DNA from 3 places in the Halobacillus sp. AWM4_238 genome. Region 3 is predicted to be linked to each of the others. Evidence: riboswitches for the same ligand, from Rfam matches in the RefSeq annotation. Region 3 holds a riboswitch; each other region holds the start of a gene.
The links. A riboswitch is a leader RNA that binds a small molecule or an ion and turns the genes downstream of it on or off. The one in region 3 is predicted to bind S-adenosylmethionine.
Positions count from the first base shown of each region.

Region 1: linked by a shared signal. The riboswitch ahead of ACXACN_RS10410 (methionine ABC transporter ATP-binding protein) and the one ahead of ACXACN_RS06240 (methionine ABC transporter ATP-binding protein) in region 3 are both predicted to bind S-adenosylmethionine.
Region 2: linked by a shared signal. The riboswitch ahead of ACXACN_RS16665 (PLP-dependent aspartate aminotransferase family protein) and the one ahead of ACXACN_RS06240 (methionine ABC transporter ATP-binding protein) in region 3 are both predicted to bind S-adenosylmethionine.

Region 1 covers NZ_JBSWSY010000002.1:2,020,431-2,025,634, forward strand. The annotation lists gene ACXACN_RS10400 (MetQ/NlpA family ABC transporter substrate-binding protein) at 1-467, opposite strand, end outside; gene ACXACN_RS10405 (methionine ABC transporter permease) at 494-1,162, opposite strand; gene ACXACN_RS10410 (methionine ABC transporter ATP-binding protein) at 1,155-2,180, opposite strand; SAM riboswitch class I at 2,264-2,372, opposite strand; SAM riboswitch class I at 2,584-2,689, opposite strand; gene ACXACN_RS10415 (TlpA family protein disulfide reductase) at 2,775-3,203, shown strand; gene ACXACN_RS10420 (thioredoxin family protein) at 3,343-3,654, opposite strand; gene ACXACN_RS10425 (toprim domain-containing protein) at 3,665-4,012, opposite strand; gene gcvH (glycine cleavage system protein GcvH) at 4,135-4,518, opposite strand; gene ACXACN_RS10435 (arsenate reductase family protein) at 4,601-4,960, opposite strand.
Region 2 covers NZ_JBSWSY010000002.1:3,340,114-3,345,317, forward strand. The annotation lists gene ACXACN_RS16650 (sensor domain-containing protein) at 1-924, shown strand, start outside; gene ACXACN_RS16655 (NUDIX hydrolase) at 1,043-1,642, shown strand; gene ACXACN_RS16660 (trans-sulfuration enzyme family protein) at 1,701-2,846, shown strand; SAM riboswitch class I at 2,920-3,030, shown strand; gene ACXACN_RS16665 (PLP-dependent aspartate aminotransferase family protein) at 3,168-4,946, shown strand.
Region 3 covers NZ_JBSWSY010000002.1:1,213,641-1,218,844, reverse strand. The annotation lists gene ACXACN_RS06250 (FAD-binding oxidoreductase/lyase) at 1-575, shown strand, start outside; gene ACXACN_RS06245 (iron-containing alcohol dehydrogenase family protein) at 580-1,650, opposite strand; SAM riboswitch class I at 1,795-1,899, shown strand; gene ACXACN_RS06240 (methionine ABC transporter ATP-binding protein) at 1,993-3,036, shown strand; gene ACXACN_RS06235 (methionine ABC transporter permease) at 2,996-3,658, shown strand; gene ACXACN_RS06230 (MetQ/NlpA family ABC transporter substrate-binding protein) at 3,679-4,503, shown strand; gene ACXACN_RS06225 (3-ketoacyl-ACP reductase) at 4,690-5,204, opposite strand, start outside.

The DNA of each region.
Region 1 (5,204 bases), 810 kb from region 3:
AGCGAGAGGATACGACCGTGTGTGGATACAGAACGACTCATGACTAGAGTTGTGCCTTCTTCAACTTTTTCAAGGCTTTCATACTTTTGGGAATAAACACCGATCGGCTCAATATGGATTCCCCCAAGGTTTGCAAAGTCATAGCCTTTCTCTTCCTCTTGAATTTCCATATAAGGAATCGTTTGGAAATAGTTCGCATCAATGCGGCCTTCATCTAAGTCCTGGTTTGGTAAAATATAATCCTGATATTCTTCGATCTCAAGCGTGATTCCTTCTTCTTCAAGCATAGGTTTCGCCTTCTCAAGAACTTCAGCATGTGGAACACTAGTCGCCCCTACTTTAATTTCTTTTGTTCCACCTTCTTCACTTTCTGATCCTGAGGCACTTTCTTCTTCATTTGAAGTCCCGCATGCTGCGAGCACTAGTATAAGCAGTAGTGCAGATAAACCCGTCCATATTTTTTTCATTTTCATTCTCTCCCTTTTTTTATATTTTATCTTTTATCCAATTTCCGTGAGATAGCATCTCCGATGAATTGGAAAATAAACACAATTAAAATGATTAAGATCGTACAAATAAATACAACGTCAAAATTGCTTCTTTGGAACCCATAAAAATAGGCAAAATCACCAAGACCACCGGAGCCGATTGCACCGGCTACAGCTGTGTATCCAATTAACGCAATCGCGGTTACTGTAATTCCGGAAATAAGAGCTGGCATCGATTCCGGAAGCAACACTTTAAAAATAATTGTCGAATATTTAGCTCCCATAGATTTTGCTGCTTCTACGACTCCTTTATCGACTTCTTTCAAAGCAATTTCCACCAGACGGGCGTAGAATGGAGCACCGCCAATAATCAGTGCGGGCAACGCTGCTTGTGGCCCTCGGATCGTCCCTAGAAGAAAGTCTGTAAACGGGAACAATAATAAGATGAGTATGATAAACGGAATGGCTCTAAATATGTTAACGATAGAAGCAGTGATCCAGTTCAATGTCTTGTTTGCCCAGAGCCCCCCAGGCCCAGTCAAATAAAGAAGGAGACCTAACAGCAAACCTAAAACGAAGGTTCCAGCAACAGATACAAGCGTCATATAAAGGGTTTCATTAGTAGCGGTAATCATATCTTCCATTCGTACATTCGGGAACCATTCATTAAACATGTGGATTCACCTCCACTTCTACCGATGTTGATTCAATATAATCAATGGCTCGTTCGATTTCTTTTTGTTCTCCATCAAACTGAACGAACATTGTCCCATATGCACCCTTTTGCGTTTGCGTAATCTTACCATGTAGTATGTTGACATTAATTTCAAACTTTCTTGATAAATCACTAATCAGTGCCTGATTTGTACTTTCTCCCACAAAGTGAAGACGTATAATTTTTCCTGACTGATAATGATCTTTGATCAATTGCAAGGATGTTTCTTTTTCCGGGTCACCCATTACCTGATCCACAAACTTCTTCGTGACTGCTTTTTGAGGATGTAGGAAGACATCCAACACATCGCCTTGTTCAACAATTTTCCCTTCTTCCATAACAGCCACCTGATGACAAATTTTGCGAATAACATGCATTTCGTGTGTAATTAGAACGATTGTAAGGCCAAGTTTTTCGTTAATATCCACTAGAAGATCAAGAATCGAGTCCGTCGTCTCTGGGTCCAACGCGGATGTAGCTTCATCACATAAGAGAACTTTAGGATTGTTTGCAAGAGCTCTGGCTATTCCGACTCTCTGCTTTTGCCCGCCGCTCAGTTGGGATGGATAAGAACCGCCCCGGCCCTTTAACCCGACCAATTCTATCAACTCTTCGACACGCTTTTGCCTCTCTGCTTTAGGGATTCCAGCAACCTCCAATGGAAAAGCAATATTATCATGAACTGTTCGCGACCATAGCAAATTGAAATGTTGGAAAATCATCCCTATCTCTTGTCTCGCTAATCTTAACTTCCCTTTGCTTAAAGCCGTCAGTTCTTGATCATCGACGTGAATACTTCCTTCTGTAGGATCTTCCAAGCGGTTCAATAAACGAATAAATGTACTCTTACCGGCTCCACTATAGCCGATTACTCCATAAATTTCTCCTTTGTTTATGTTAAGACTTAAATCATCCACTGCTCGTACATCTTGATCTTTTGTGTGGAATATCTTTGATAGTCCTTTAATTGAAATCATGCTGCTTTCCCTCCACTTTCAAAAAAACGCCACCCTGTCATGAGAACAGAATGGCGTTTTTTAATCTTACCTGAAAATCTGTTCTCTCATCTGTCAAAGATTTATACTTTGCAGGAATTGGCACCTGAGCAAGACAGTCTTGCCGGTTGCCGGGCATCATCGGGCCAGTCCCTCCGCCACTCTGGATAAGAGATTTTATTTATTAAATTATTATCACTTTAACTCGTTTAAGTAGTACAAAGTGGATTTTAGCATCGTACGAATTTTGTGTCAACTGATAAAACAGATTGTTCAGAAAAATAAAATTCAAAAATAGAAAAGAAATGCTTAATTCTTCCACACAAGTACGTCCATAAATGAAAAAAATCCCTTCTTTAATAGAAGAGATTCATCGCTTTTACAATTCTCATCTATCAAAGTCAAAGACTTCGCAGGAATTAGCACCGTGCAGGTTACCTGCCGGTTGCCGGGCATCGTCGGGCCAGTCCCTCCGCCACTCTGAATAAGTGAAGATGTCGATATGAAATTAGTAATTATGTTAGCATGGGATTTAAATGAGCGTCAATCCATAACATTCCGCCAGTAAAAAGGAGAATGACATTGAGTAAACAAGCCCCTTTATTTGAACTGCCATACATTAACGACCACTCTTCCAGTTACAGACTTGAAGAAGATTTAGGAAAAGTTATCGTCTTGACCTTCTGGGCTTCCTGGTGTCCAGATTGCGGGAAAGACTTACCTAGGAAAGAGCAATTGTTTAAAACGATGGATCATGACAAAGTAAAAATGATGACGATAAATGTAACCGGAAGGGAACGGAAGAGTGAGGAAGGAATGGAATACTTCGAAAAGTTCTTAACACAACCTACACTTTCTGATGATGGACGCTATGTCTATGACTTGTATCATTGTGATGGTGTCCCTTCCACCATCATCATTAACCAACAAGGTGAGGTCCATGCGAATTTTGGCGATCAGTCCTCCTTTTTAGATATTGTAAGCAAACTGGGAGAAATCATATGAAGTGCATAAAAAAGACAGCATGGACGTTGAGACGTCTTTGCTGTCTTCTTTGTTTCTCTTTAACTGTTAGATCCTATCCAAATAAGAAAGAGCATTTATTTATTCAACAATGGTGGTCATTTCCTGGGAAATACAAACACTATTCAACAAAACCAACCACTTTCTCATACATATAGGAAACAGAGTGAAAAGCGTAAATCTTTTCTTCTATTTCCCCTTCCCTCATCACCAGCAGACATGGAACGCTTTTAATCTTATACTGTTGCATCAACTCCGGGTGTAGAGAAGCATTCATTTCCTTAAAAACTTCTTTATTGAATACAGCCTCGAGCGTTGTAAGCATTTGACGTGCTAAATGGCAAGTTGCACAAAAAGGGCTATGGATGAAAATTAGGGCTGTATGTGGAGTTTCCATGAGCTCTTTCACATTTGTTGTCTTTATTTCCTCCACATGTATCCTCCTATATTAAATAAATCGACTTGACGTTGAAATGTCTACTAAGTAGGGCTCTTGCTAGTTCAGCTTCCGGTGTAGCAGCCACTTCCCTGAAGGCCTTATCTATATAGATGTGCTCGGCGTGAGGAAGTTCTTCCATCAATTGCTTTCTCAGCTTGTAGCCGGAGTCATCTTCATCCACTAGAATATATACAGTTCGATCATCTAAGTTATGGTCAAGGATCATTTCTTCCATTCGCTCAATACCTAGAGTTCCATGGGTACAAATAATTTCAATTTCTTCATCAAGGACTTTGTTCAACTTCTTTTTATCCGTGATTCCTTCAACAATGACGATTCGTTCTCCATCCATCTTCATCACCTACTATATAGAAACAGACCATGCCAATCAGGCATGGTCTGAACATGATTAAGATCAAACGTGATCATGTCAGACAAGGTTTTACAAAGCCCTGCCTGTCCAATGCACTATCTTTAGTCTTCATCAATCATTGCTTCATATTCTTCCGGGGTCATCAAGTCGTTGATTTTAGAGTTGTCCGTTGGTTCGACTACAACCATCCAAGCTTTATCGTAAGGCGATTCATTGACAAACTCCGGGCTGTCTTCCAGGTCTTCGTTTACTTCAACAACTTTACCACTTAGAGGGGCGTAAAGTTCAGAGACAGTCTTAACGGATTCTACGCTACCAAATGGCTCATCCGCTTCTAGTTCATCCCCGACTTCTGGAAGTTCTACGAATACGATATCCCCAAGTTCTGACTGAGCAAATTCAGTAATACCGACTCTTACTTTTTCTCCTTCTTCTTTTACCCATTCGTGCTCTTCAGAATAACGCAGATCTTTAGGTACGCTCATTTCCATTACCTCCAAAAAATTAATTTAGTTTAACAACAAGTATAAACATAAAAGCTATAGGCTTCTATTCCCAATAATGTGCTCACGGAGTCCAAACGTTTTCAAATTCATCCTGCTTGAACCCTACCGTTGTTTTTTCTCCATCAGTAAGGATGGGCCGTTTAATCAGCATCCCATCAGATGCAAGCCATTCAATCATTTCGCCTTCTTCTGCTTCTTTTAGCTTTTCCTTCATATTCAATTCTCTATACTTTTTCCCACTAGTGTTGAAGAATTTTTTTACAGGCTTGCCACTAGTAGTTATCAAGTTTTTCAACTCTTCTTCTGAAGGGGGAGTATTGACAATATGTACAGATTCGTAGTCAAGCCCTTCATCATCCAACCATTTTTTTGCTTTCTTGCACGTACCGCAATTCGGGTACCAATAGAAGGTTAAAGACATTTACACACCCTCCTTCTTTCTTGTTGTCTAATATTTTATCACAACGAAGGTAAAGATTTCATTTATTTCTATTATTGTCTTCACAATCCTTACATAAAACTCTTCCATCACAGCTCCCGATTGTAAAAGACTCAGTTTCGATACTATTGTTGAGTGAATGGGGCTGAGGGGAATAGCTCGCTTTCCGCGGGAGCGCGGTGAGCCTCCGCCCCTTTGCCATATAAGTATCTCGAAACCACTTCCA
Region 2 (5,204 bases), 2.1 Mb from region 3:
CCCGCTTACCTGCGGGATTATTATGATGGGGAAACGCTTCTTAGAAATGCAGATGCTGCGATGCATCAAGCGAAAAGAAGCGGAAAGAACCGCTATGCGGTTTATGAAGAAAAGATGAGTCAACAAATGAGAGAAGAGCTCCACTTGAAACAATCTCTTCACCATGCTCTTGATAAACATCAGTTTGAGCTCTATTATCAACCTCAAGTGTGCGGGAGAACATCTCGGGTAATCGGATATGAATCCCTCATCCGCTGGAACCATCCGGATTACGGTTTGTTATCTCCGCATTATTTCATCCGCCTTGCTGAAGAAACGGGGATGATCATAGACATCGGGGAATGGGTATTAAATGAAGCTTGTCAGCAAACCAAAAGATGGCAGGTGGAAAGTGAAAGAACCGATATGAAGGTATCGGTGAACTTGTCTGCCCATCAGTTCAAAGATGTGAATCTTACAAAAAAAGTACTCAAAGCACTCGATTATTCAGGGCTCACTCCTGAAAGTTTAATTATTGAAATTACGGAAACGATGGTTCTTCAAGATTTCGGTCGCACCACAGACACGTTGAACCGTTTACGGGCAAAAGGAGTAAAAGTTCATCTGGATGATTTTGGGGTCGGTTTTTCTTCCCTTAGTTATTTGAATCGATTGCCGGTTGATGCGATAAAAATTGATCGGTCGTTCATCAATCAAATTAATGATCGTGAGGAAGAAGTACCGATCGTTAATGCCATCATCAGTATGGCGAAGAGTCTTCATCTTCAAGTAATTGCTGAAGGTGTGGAAACAAGTGATCATATTGCCTACTTAAAACGAAAAGGCTGTTATGAATATCAAGGGTACTACTTCAGTAAACCTGTGCCGGCTGATTGTGTAATCGACTTTATTCAAGGATTTTCAGATACCACTCAAGGCCTTTAACTTCTTTAAGGGGGCAACATGCTCAGAATAACATGCTCTGAGCTCTTTTCGTTTTGTGTGAAGAGCGTTTATTCTAGAGCAGAAGAGGGTTAAATTAGGAAAGAGAAAGGGGAGCCTTATGGAAGAGTGGTTAACAATTTTTGATGAAAAGGAGCAGCCAATCGGAATAAAAGAAAGAAACAAAGTCCACCTGGATGGGGATTGGCATGAAACGTTTCATTGTTGGATGTTCGCAAATAAAGGTGACACTACCCATGTACTGCTTCAGCAAAGAGCTGATCACAAGGAGGATTTCCCGAGTTTGTTTGATATTACCGCTGCTGGACATATGGAAGCAGGGGAAGATGTGCTTCTGGCTGGTGTCCGTGAAATCAGGGAAGAAGTCGGTTTGACGGTTCTGCCTGAAGAGTTCATCCATCAGGGTAATTTTAAAGAACAATTACAGGATGGGGCTACTATAGACCGAGAGATTTGTCGTATTTACTTCCTTCCGTGGACAGATGACATGACTTTTACGATTGGTGAAGAGGTGGAGGACATCGTTTCTGTGTCACTGAATGATTTGGTAAGTGTGATGAATCAAAGATGCGGGGCGATAGGGGTTTCAATTCTTAACGGTAAAGAAAAAGAAGTGACATGTAAAAACCTTGTCCCACATGAAAATGGTTATTTTCGTTACATCCTGCAAGCGATCCGTGAATATGTCGCAAAACTTTGACAATATTCCTCGTTGTTCTATATAATTTTGCATTAAGTGAACAGAGAGGAGACGAACGATGACGAATGCATCTTTTGATACAAAAATAGTCCATCATAAGACGGATCAAAGTCTTGTCCCAAATAGCAAGAGTACACCGATTTATCAGACATCCGCTTTTACATTCAAAGATTTGGACCATTTAGAAAGTTATTATGAGGGAGACAGCCCTTATTTATATACGCGAGAGCGGAACCCTAATACAGATGAACTTGCAGGAACGGTTGCAGAACTGGAAGAAGCGCCAGCCGGAGTAGCGTCTTCATCTGGTATGTCCGCCATCCTTGCCGGTATTCTCGCTGTTGCAAAACCAGGAGATCATATTGTTGCAGCAGAAGATGTATATGGAGGTTCACACAAGCTGATCACAAAAGAGCTCCCCACCTTTGGCATTGAAGTTACGATGGTTTCTTTTCAAAATCTGGACGATGTTTCGAATGCGATCACGGACCAAACAAAGCTCCTTTATACTGAATCGATTTCGAATCCCTTCCTGCGGGTTGAGGATTTAGAGGGGTTAGTCGCTCTTGCTCGTGAGAACAATGTGAAAACAATGGTTGATAATACATTCGCCACTCCATACTTATTGCAGCCGTACAAACATGGCGTCGATCTCGTTGTACACAGTGGCACGAAGTACATCGGAGGACACAGTGACGTGACGTGCGGGGTGCTAGTCGGAAATGAGGATTTGATTCAAGCAGCGACCCAAAAGGTTGTCACGTTTGGTGCGAATCTCAGTCCGTTTGAAGCCTGGCTTACTCAACGAGGAGCCAAAACTTTAGGTCTTAGGATGAAGAAACAATCCTACAATGCAAAGCAGGTAGCTAAAGCTCTTGGTGATCATGATACGGTTCGTGCCGTCTATTATCCTGAGCGGGTATCGGAAAGAGGAAACGGGGCCATTGTTACCATTGAGCTTGAAGATTCCGTTGATATAGAGGCTTTTTTCCGGTCTCTTGGATGGATAAAAATTGCTCCTACGTTAGCGGGGGTAGAGACAACGGTTTCGTACCCTGTCCGTACCTCTCACCGCGCGTTATCAGACACTGAACGTGAGAAAATCGGCATCAATAACTATGTCATCCGCTTGTCGATTGGAATCGAAGATCATGAAGATATCATTAAACAGCTGGCAAGAGCAATCGCAGGTTCCGAATATTAAATTTTCTAAAATAATTGACTTTTCTGATTGTTATTCGTTATAATTCTCAACATAATCATTCAACTGCATACATCTCTTATCAAGAGAGGCTGAGGGAATAGGCCCTGTGAAGCCCGGCAACCTTCAAACATCGGTTTGAAAAGGTGCCAAGTCCTACAGATCACATGGATCTGGCAGATAAGAGGAGGAACCGAAATGACAAACCCTCTTCTTATTTGGAAGAGGGTTTTTTGCTGTTCGAAAAAAGGTTCAGTGACGTTTCATACGTATAATGCCTACTATGCCAATAAGGTTGGAGTACTTTTTAAGGAGGAAATAATCATGACGAATTCTTTTGAAAGCTATGATGTCGATACAATTTCTTTGCACGGAGGACAGTCGCCCGATCCGACGACAGGATCACGAGCTGTCCCCATTTACCAAACGACTTCTTACGTTTTTCACGACACCGAACACGCCCAGAGCCTTTTTGCTCTTGATGAGCCTGGGAATATCTATTCCCGTATCGGTAATCCGACCGTCGATGTTTTTGAAAAAAGAATGGCCCTCCTGGAAGGCGGAGTGGCTTCTGTTGCAACGGCTTCCGGGATGTCAGCCATCGCTCTGTCCATTCTGAACATCGCAGGTTCTGGAGATGAAATCGTTGCTGCAGCGAACCTTTATGGAGGGACTTATAATTTGTTCGCTAACACTTTACCGCAATATGGCATTAAAGTTCGCTTTGTTGACCCTGAGGACCCGGAAAATTTCCGCAAAGCCATCACGGATCAAACCAAAGCGGTTTTCGCAGAAACGATTGGAAACCCAAGCCTTCATGTACTGGATATTGAAAAGGTAGCGGCTGTGGCTCATGAACACGGGATACCCCTTCTCATCGACAATACATTCGCAACTCCATATACATGCCGTCCCATAGAGCATGGGGCTGATATCGTTATCCATTCCGCTACAAAATGGATCGGAGGCCATGGGACAGCAATCGGAGGAGTCGTTGTAGACGGGGGACAATTCAATTGGGGAAACGGCAAGTACCCGGTTTTCACAGAGCCTGATGACAGTTATAACGGGATTGTTTATACCGCTGACTTTGGAACGCTCGCTTATATTACGAAACTGCGTGTTCAGTTGCTTCGTGACTTTGGTTCCTGCTTGAGTCCTCAAAATGCATTCTTGTTATTACAAGGGCTGGAGACGTTGCATTTGCGTGTTGCTCGTCATGGAGACAATGCTCAGGAAATTGCGGAGTACTTACAAGGTCATCCTGATGTGGAATGGGTGGCATATCCAGGGTTGTCCTCACATCCAGCTCACAAGCTGGCAAATCAATACCTTGAAGGAGGCTACGGATCCATCGTTAACTTTGGCATCAAGGGCGGAAGGGAAGCGGGTAGAAAAGTGATCAATCATATCTCCCTTTGGTCCCATGTAGCTAACGTAGGAGATGCGAAATCATTGATCATTCACCCCGCTTCCACCACGCACCAGCAATTGTCTATTGAAGAACTTGCTGCAAGTGGAGTGACGGAAGAATTAATTCGTCTATCTATAGGACTTGAATCGAGCAAAGATTTGATCAATGATCTTGATCGTGCCATTGCGAAAGCAACTGGAAGAGAGACGGAGAAAACAGCCATCACTGAAAATGATGAGGGTGTGATCAAGTGGGCTTTGAGTTCTTCTAAAACAAAAGAAGATGGAGAGACGCGCCCTAAACGTTTAGCCGTTGTCGGATTGAGCGGAAAGCCATCACGTCCGAGCCACCGTCTTGCTCGAAAAATGCAAAGGCTCGGGTACCAAATCATCCCCGTCAATCCGAGAGAAACAGAAGTACTTGGAGAGAAGGCGTACCCAGACCTGAGATCGATTCCATTCAAAGTTGATGTCGTTCAAGTGTTCCGCAGTCCAGAAGCAGCCATTGAAATTGCGAAAGAAGCGGCAGATATCCGCCCGGATGTGTTCTGGCTGCAAGAAGGTGTCATCGCACCGAAGGCGGCCCAAATTGCAAGTGAAGCAGGACTTGAAGTCGTTCATAACCGCTGTACGTATAAAGAGGCCCAACGTTTGCGGGGGGCGATTGACACATACGCCTGTGAAATCTAATAACCCAAAAAGAGGAGGGTGGGAGTTATAGAAGGCATTCATCACTTTGAGGTTATAGTGAGGTGTTTCTGGCTGGGGATTTAGCTCACATGGATGAGGAGGGATACGTAATCTTCCAGAGCAGGAATGATGACAGGTTATCTATTTTACTGGAGAGCGGGTCGGTCCTTTTGAAGTGGAGGGCAAATTGCTTGAGCACCCGGCTATACGGGAGTTAGGGTGGTTGGAAAGCCCCACCTGGTAAGCGAAGAAATCGTG
Region 3 (5,204 bases):
CCACGACCTATTGTATGAATCCCCGTGGCAGAGTCGTACGCAAATACCAGCATGACCTGGTGATGGCAGATGGGCAGAACCAAAATGAGGAGGGTCCGAGCAGGAATTTGAATTTCACCCTTTTCGTTCCGCGATTTTTTGAAAATCAGGAAGAAGCGATGAGAGAGGCTCGCGATACGATCGGGAAAATCAATCAAGGACGGGGGAGAATTGTATCCCAAAAGCTGGGCGATTTACGCGAAGGAAGAATTTCCGGAGATCTTTCTTCCGGTCCAATCGTTCCTTCGATAGAAGCAGAAGCAGGGGATCTCCGTCTGGAAGTTCCGCCTCTTTATATCGACGCCTTGCTGGAGTTTTTTGAGGCATTGGAAGGGCTCCTGGAAGAAGAAATCGATCGCGACACCATCCTTTATGGGATCGACAGCAAATTTTATGAACCCAAAATTTTCACAGATGCCCATTTTGAAACGGAAATCCCTGGCTTGTATTTGATCGGGGACTGTTCAGGAGATACGCACTCCCTTTCTCAAGCGGCGGCAAGCGGAATCTATTTGGCCCGCAAACTAAAAGCTTAGCCTTCTACCGGGAGGCTAAGCTTTCTTCCACTATATAGATGGCATCTTTCACATCTGATTGATCGTGGATCCTCATGAGGTGAATGGATTCGCCTTGCCGGGTGGAATAGTGAGAAATCGTTTCCACATCTTCTAGTGAAGACGCGTGAAGGTCACTCAATGATAAAGGCAGCTGCATGGATTGGTAAAAAGGAACGAGTTTCTTGATTTGTTCTATTTTCCCTTCGAGGGCCAGCTGGACAAGGATTCCATAGGCTACTTTCTCACCATGTAAAAACCTTTTCGTCGCTGGTACTTTTGTTAACCCGTTATGAATGGAATGGGCACCAGAGATCCTTCCGTAACCATCTCCAAAACCTCCCACCATACCACCAGCGAGGATGATCGTTTCTGTCACACGTGTAAAAGCCGTATTCGGTTCAAGATTTTCAAGAGCACGAACAGCCTCGGTCCCCTCCTCAAAAAGGACGTCCCGACACATCTTTGCTGCGTGAAGAGCGATCTCCAGAGGAAGTGGTTTTTTATCTATATGTCTCGTCAAAACGTCTGCTTCATACCATTTGGCAATCGTGTCACCGATCCCTGCACGAAGGTATTCTACGGGTGAATGGACGAGCATATCGGGGTCAACCACGACCATGTATGTACTTCTTTTGAAAATGGTGTATTCAAGGAAATTCCCATGTTCATCATAGAACACACTTAAAGGTGTCCAAGCGGCACAATTGGATACTAATGTGGGGATCAGGATGACCGGAAGATCAAGCGATTCTCCGCACGCCTTCGTGAGGTCAAGAATTTTTCCGCCTCCGACCCCAATGAGGACATCCGTGGAATTCATCTCTTTCCCGATTCTCTCTACTTCTTGATGCGTGCATTCTCCACCATACAAAATGGTGTCGACAGCAAATGGAAAGTCAGGCATGTACGATTCCGCCATCGCCCATGAATTTTCCCCGTGGATGATGGTTCCATGCTTGAATTTCTCTCCCTGAAGTAGTTCTGGTAATTGTTTCAAAATGCCCGGTTCACAGCGATAGATATTCGGTGCTCCCTGAACATTGATCGGCTCCATCGGAATCCCTCCTACACAGATATGCCCATCATTATCCATTTAATAAAATGAGATGTCAATGATAATATTCTATAATTTAAAAGATTGAGAAAATTATTTACAAACCCTCTCACATGCGTTAAAGTGTAAAACCATAAACAAAAAATCTTATCGAGAGTGATTGAGGGTATGGCCCGTAGACATCACAGCAACCTTCCGCAAGGAGTGGTGCTAATTCCTACAGAATGAATCGATTCTGGGAGATAAGAGTTTGGCTATTACACGCGAAACTCTCTCCCGCAAAGGGGGAGAGTTTTTTGTAGGTCAATCATTTATGGATACATAGGAAAAGGAGGGAAGCCCATGATTTCATTGGAACAACTGAGTAAAGTTTATCCTTCCAAAGAAGGGAACGTCATTGGCGTCGACAACGTTTCATTGGATATCGAACAAGGGGAGATCTTTGGTGTCGTCGGTTATAGTGGGGCAGGAAAAAGTACCCTGTTACGCTGCATGAACATCTTGGAACGCCCGACGAGTGGGAGAGTCCTTGTTGATGGAATCGATCTCATGACATTAAAAAACAAGGAGTTGAGAAAGGCGAGACAGTCGATCGGGATGATCTTTCAGGGATTTCACCTGGCCATGGCGAAAACGGTTTTAGACAACGTCGCTTTCGCTCTTAAAGCTTCAGGTGTGAATCGGAAGGAAAGAAAGAGGAAGGCGCACGAATTGCTGGACCTCGTCGGTTTGTCAGATAAAGCTGAAGCGTACCCTGCTCAATTGAGTGGCGGTCAAAAGCAACGCGTGAGCATCGCCCGAGCTCTCGCCAACGATCCGAAAGTGCTCCTGTGTGATGAAGCTACGTCAGCTCTCGATCCTAACACAACACAGTCCATTTTGAGCTTACTGAAAAAGATCAACCGCGAACTTGGACTGACCATTGTGTTGATCACCCATGAGATGGAGGTTGTAAAAGAAATCTGCCATCGCTGTGCGGTCATGGAAGATGGGAAGATCGTAGAGCAGGGGGCGACATACGACATCTTTGCAGCTCCTGAAAACGAACTCACCAAGCGTTTTATAAAAACGGTCATCGACTTTAAGATCCCCGAACACATCATTTCCAGAAGTAAAGGCACCATTGTACATATGAGGTTCAAGGGTGATTCTGCGAATGAATCGATCGTTTCAGATTTACTGAAAGGATCAAGCGTACGGGCGAACATCCTCCATGGAAAGATCGATTATATCCAGGAGCAAGCTCTAGGCACCTTTGTGATGGAATTAACAGGAGGGCAACCCGTCGTAAAGGAAGCCATTGAAGAACTGAAACAAAAGCTCGGAGAAGTGGAGGTGTTGCACAATGATGGAACAGCTGATCAACTTATGGCCAGAGCTGAATAAATCGTTTTTGGAAACATTGATCATGGTAGGGATCGGATTGGTGGTCGCTCTGATTGCAGGTCTTCCGCTTGGGTTGCTCCTGTTTGTGACCGACCGTGATTTGTTCCTGGAGAATAGAACCGTCAAAAGCATTGTTGGCGTTGTCGTGAACTTGATCCGGTCGGTTCCCTTCATTATCTTGCTTGTGTTCTTATTTCCTTTTACCAACTTTTTAATCGGAACAACGACGGGCCCTGTAGCAGCGTCTGTAGCTCTTTCTGTAGCTGCGATTCCGTTTTATGCAAGAATTGTGGAATCATCCGCCCGCGATATTGATCGAGGAGTGATCGAATCGGCCATCGCCTGTGGAGCCTCCCCATGGCTGATCATCAAGGATATCATTTTCCCAGAAATTAAACCGGGACTGATTAGTGGCTTGACGATCACTGCCATCAGTTTGATCGGGTATTCCGCAATGGCAGGGGCCATTGGAGGTGGAGGAATCGGAGACTTGGCGATTCGTTATGGGTATTACAGATACGATAACTTCGTCATGTTTACGACCGTCATCCTGCTGATCGTCCTCGTCCAAATCGTCCAATACGCAGGCGACTATATTGCTAAGACTGTGAAGAAGAACTAAAAAATAGGAGGAACTCTCTCATGAAAAAAACCATCTTGTTATGTGCCACGCTATTAACCATCGCGTTTCTCGCTGCTTGCGGAGAAGAGGAAGGAAGTGCAGATGCTTCTGGTAAAGATACCATCCGTTTTGGCGCGACTTCTGGGCCCTATAGCGATATGGTCACACAGGCGATTGCGCCGTTATTAGAAGAAAAAGGGTACGAAGTGACGAACAAAGAATTCACGGATTATGTACAACCGAACAAGGCGCTTGCAAATGGGGATTTGGACGCCAACCTTTTTCAGCATAAAATTTACTTAGAGTCATTCGCGAAGGAAAACGACTTGGACTTGTCTGAAGTCATCATCGTCCCTACAGCTCCTATGGGGATCTATTCCAATACATATGAAGATATTCAAAGTATTGAAGATGGAAGCACGATGGGGGTACCCAACGATCCGACCAACCTTGCACGCGCTCTCATTGTGCTGGAAGATGAAGGACTGGTGGAAGTGGACGACAATGTTGACCCGCTGCGCGCCTCTTTAAAAGATATTACGAACAATAAAAAAGACATTCAGTTTGTTGAAGTAGAAGCAGGACAATTGCCACGTCTTGTTGATAGCGAGGATTTGTCGATGGTTCCAGGAAATTATGCACTGGCTGCGGGGATGGACCTTCTGAATGCACTAGCATTGGAGGACATGCCTGATGATTACCGTAACCGTGTTGCCGTCAAGACGGAGGACCTCGATGCTCAGTTTGTGAAGGATATCAAAGAGGTTGTAGAGTCAGACGAATTTGAGAAAATTATCGATGAGGAATTCAAAGGTTTCGGTAAGCCACAATGGATGAAAGAATAAAGGAAAAGGCTGACGTGCTTGCGTCAGTCTTTTTTTATGTCTTCCTTTAACTAAGGGATTAAAAGGATAGGTTGATCGCTTCCTCGTGATATACATGCCTGAAGCACAGATTGAAACGCACGGGTAGGCTTGCGAGCACATGACGTAAAAAAGTGAACCTGAAGACAGGCTCACTTCGTTTGATGATTAAAAAGGATTTGTCGCCCACTGAAGCGACTGCTTGATGAAGATACGCGGATGCAACTTCAATTGCGCGACCATATATTCAGCGAGATCTTCCGGCTGCATGTACTTCTCTTTATCCTGACCTTCCATATCTTCACCTAACGCAAGTTCTGTAGCGACGAGGCTCGGATTCAAGGTGAAGACGCGGATGTTTTCCCTTCTCAATTCCTGCATGAGTGCTTCCATCATGCCTTGCAGGGCGAACTTGGAACCACTGTAAGCGGTGGACCCAGCTGTGCCTTTGAGGCCGCTGCTTGAAGAGATGTTGATGATGTCTGCGTTGTCCTTTTCCATCATCATCGGGAGGACCGCTCTTGTGACGTGGTATGTACCGAAAACATTCACTTCAAACGTTCGTTTCCACTCGTCAGGCTCAAGTTCAAGGAACTTTCCATGCACACCGATGCCTGCGTTGTTGATGAGGATATCTGCATCTCCAAGCTCTTCCTGCAGGTGTTGGATAGCCCTTTCAACTT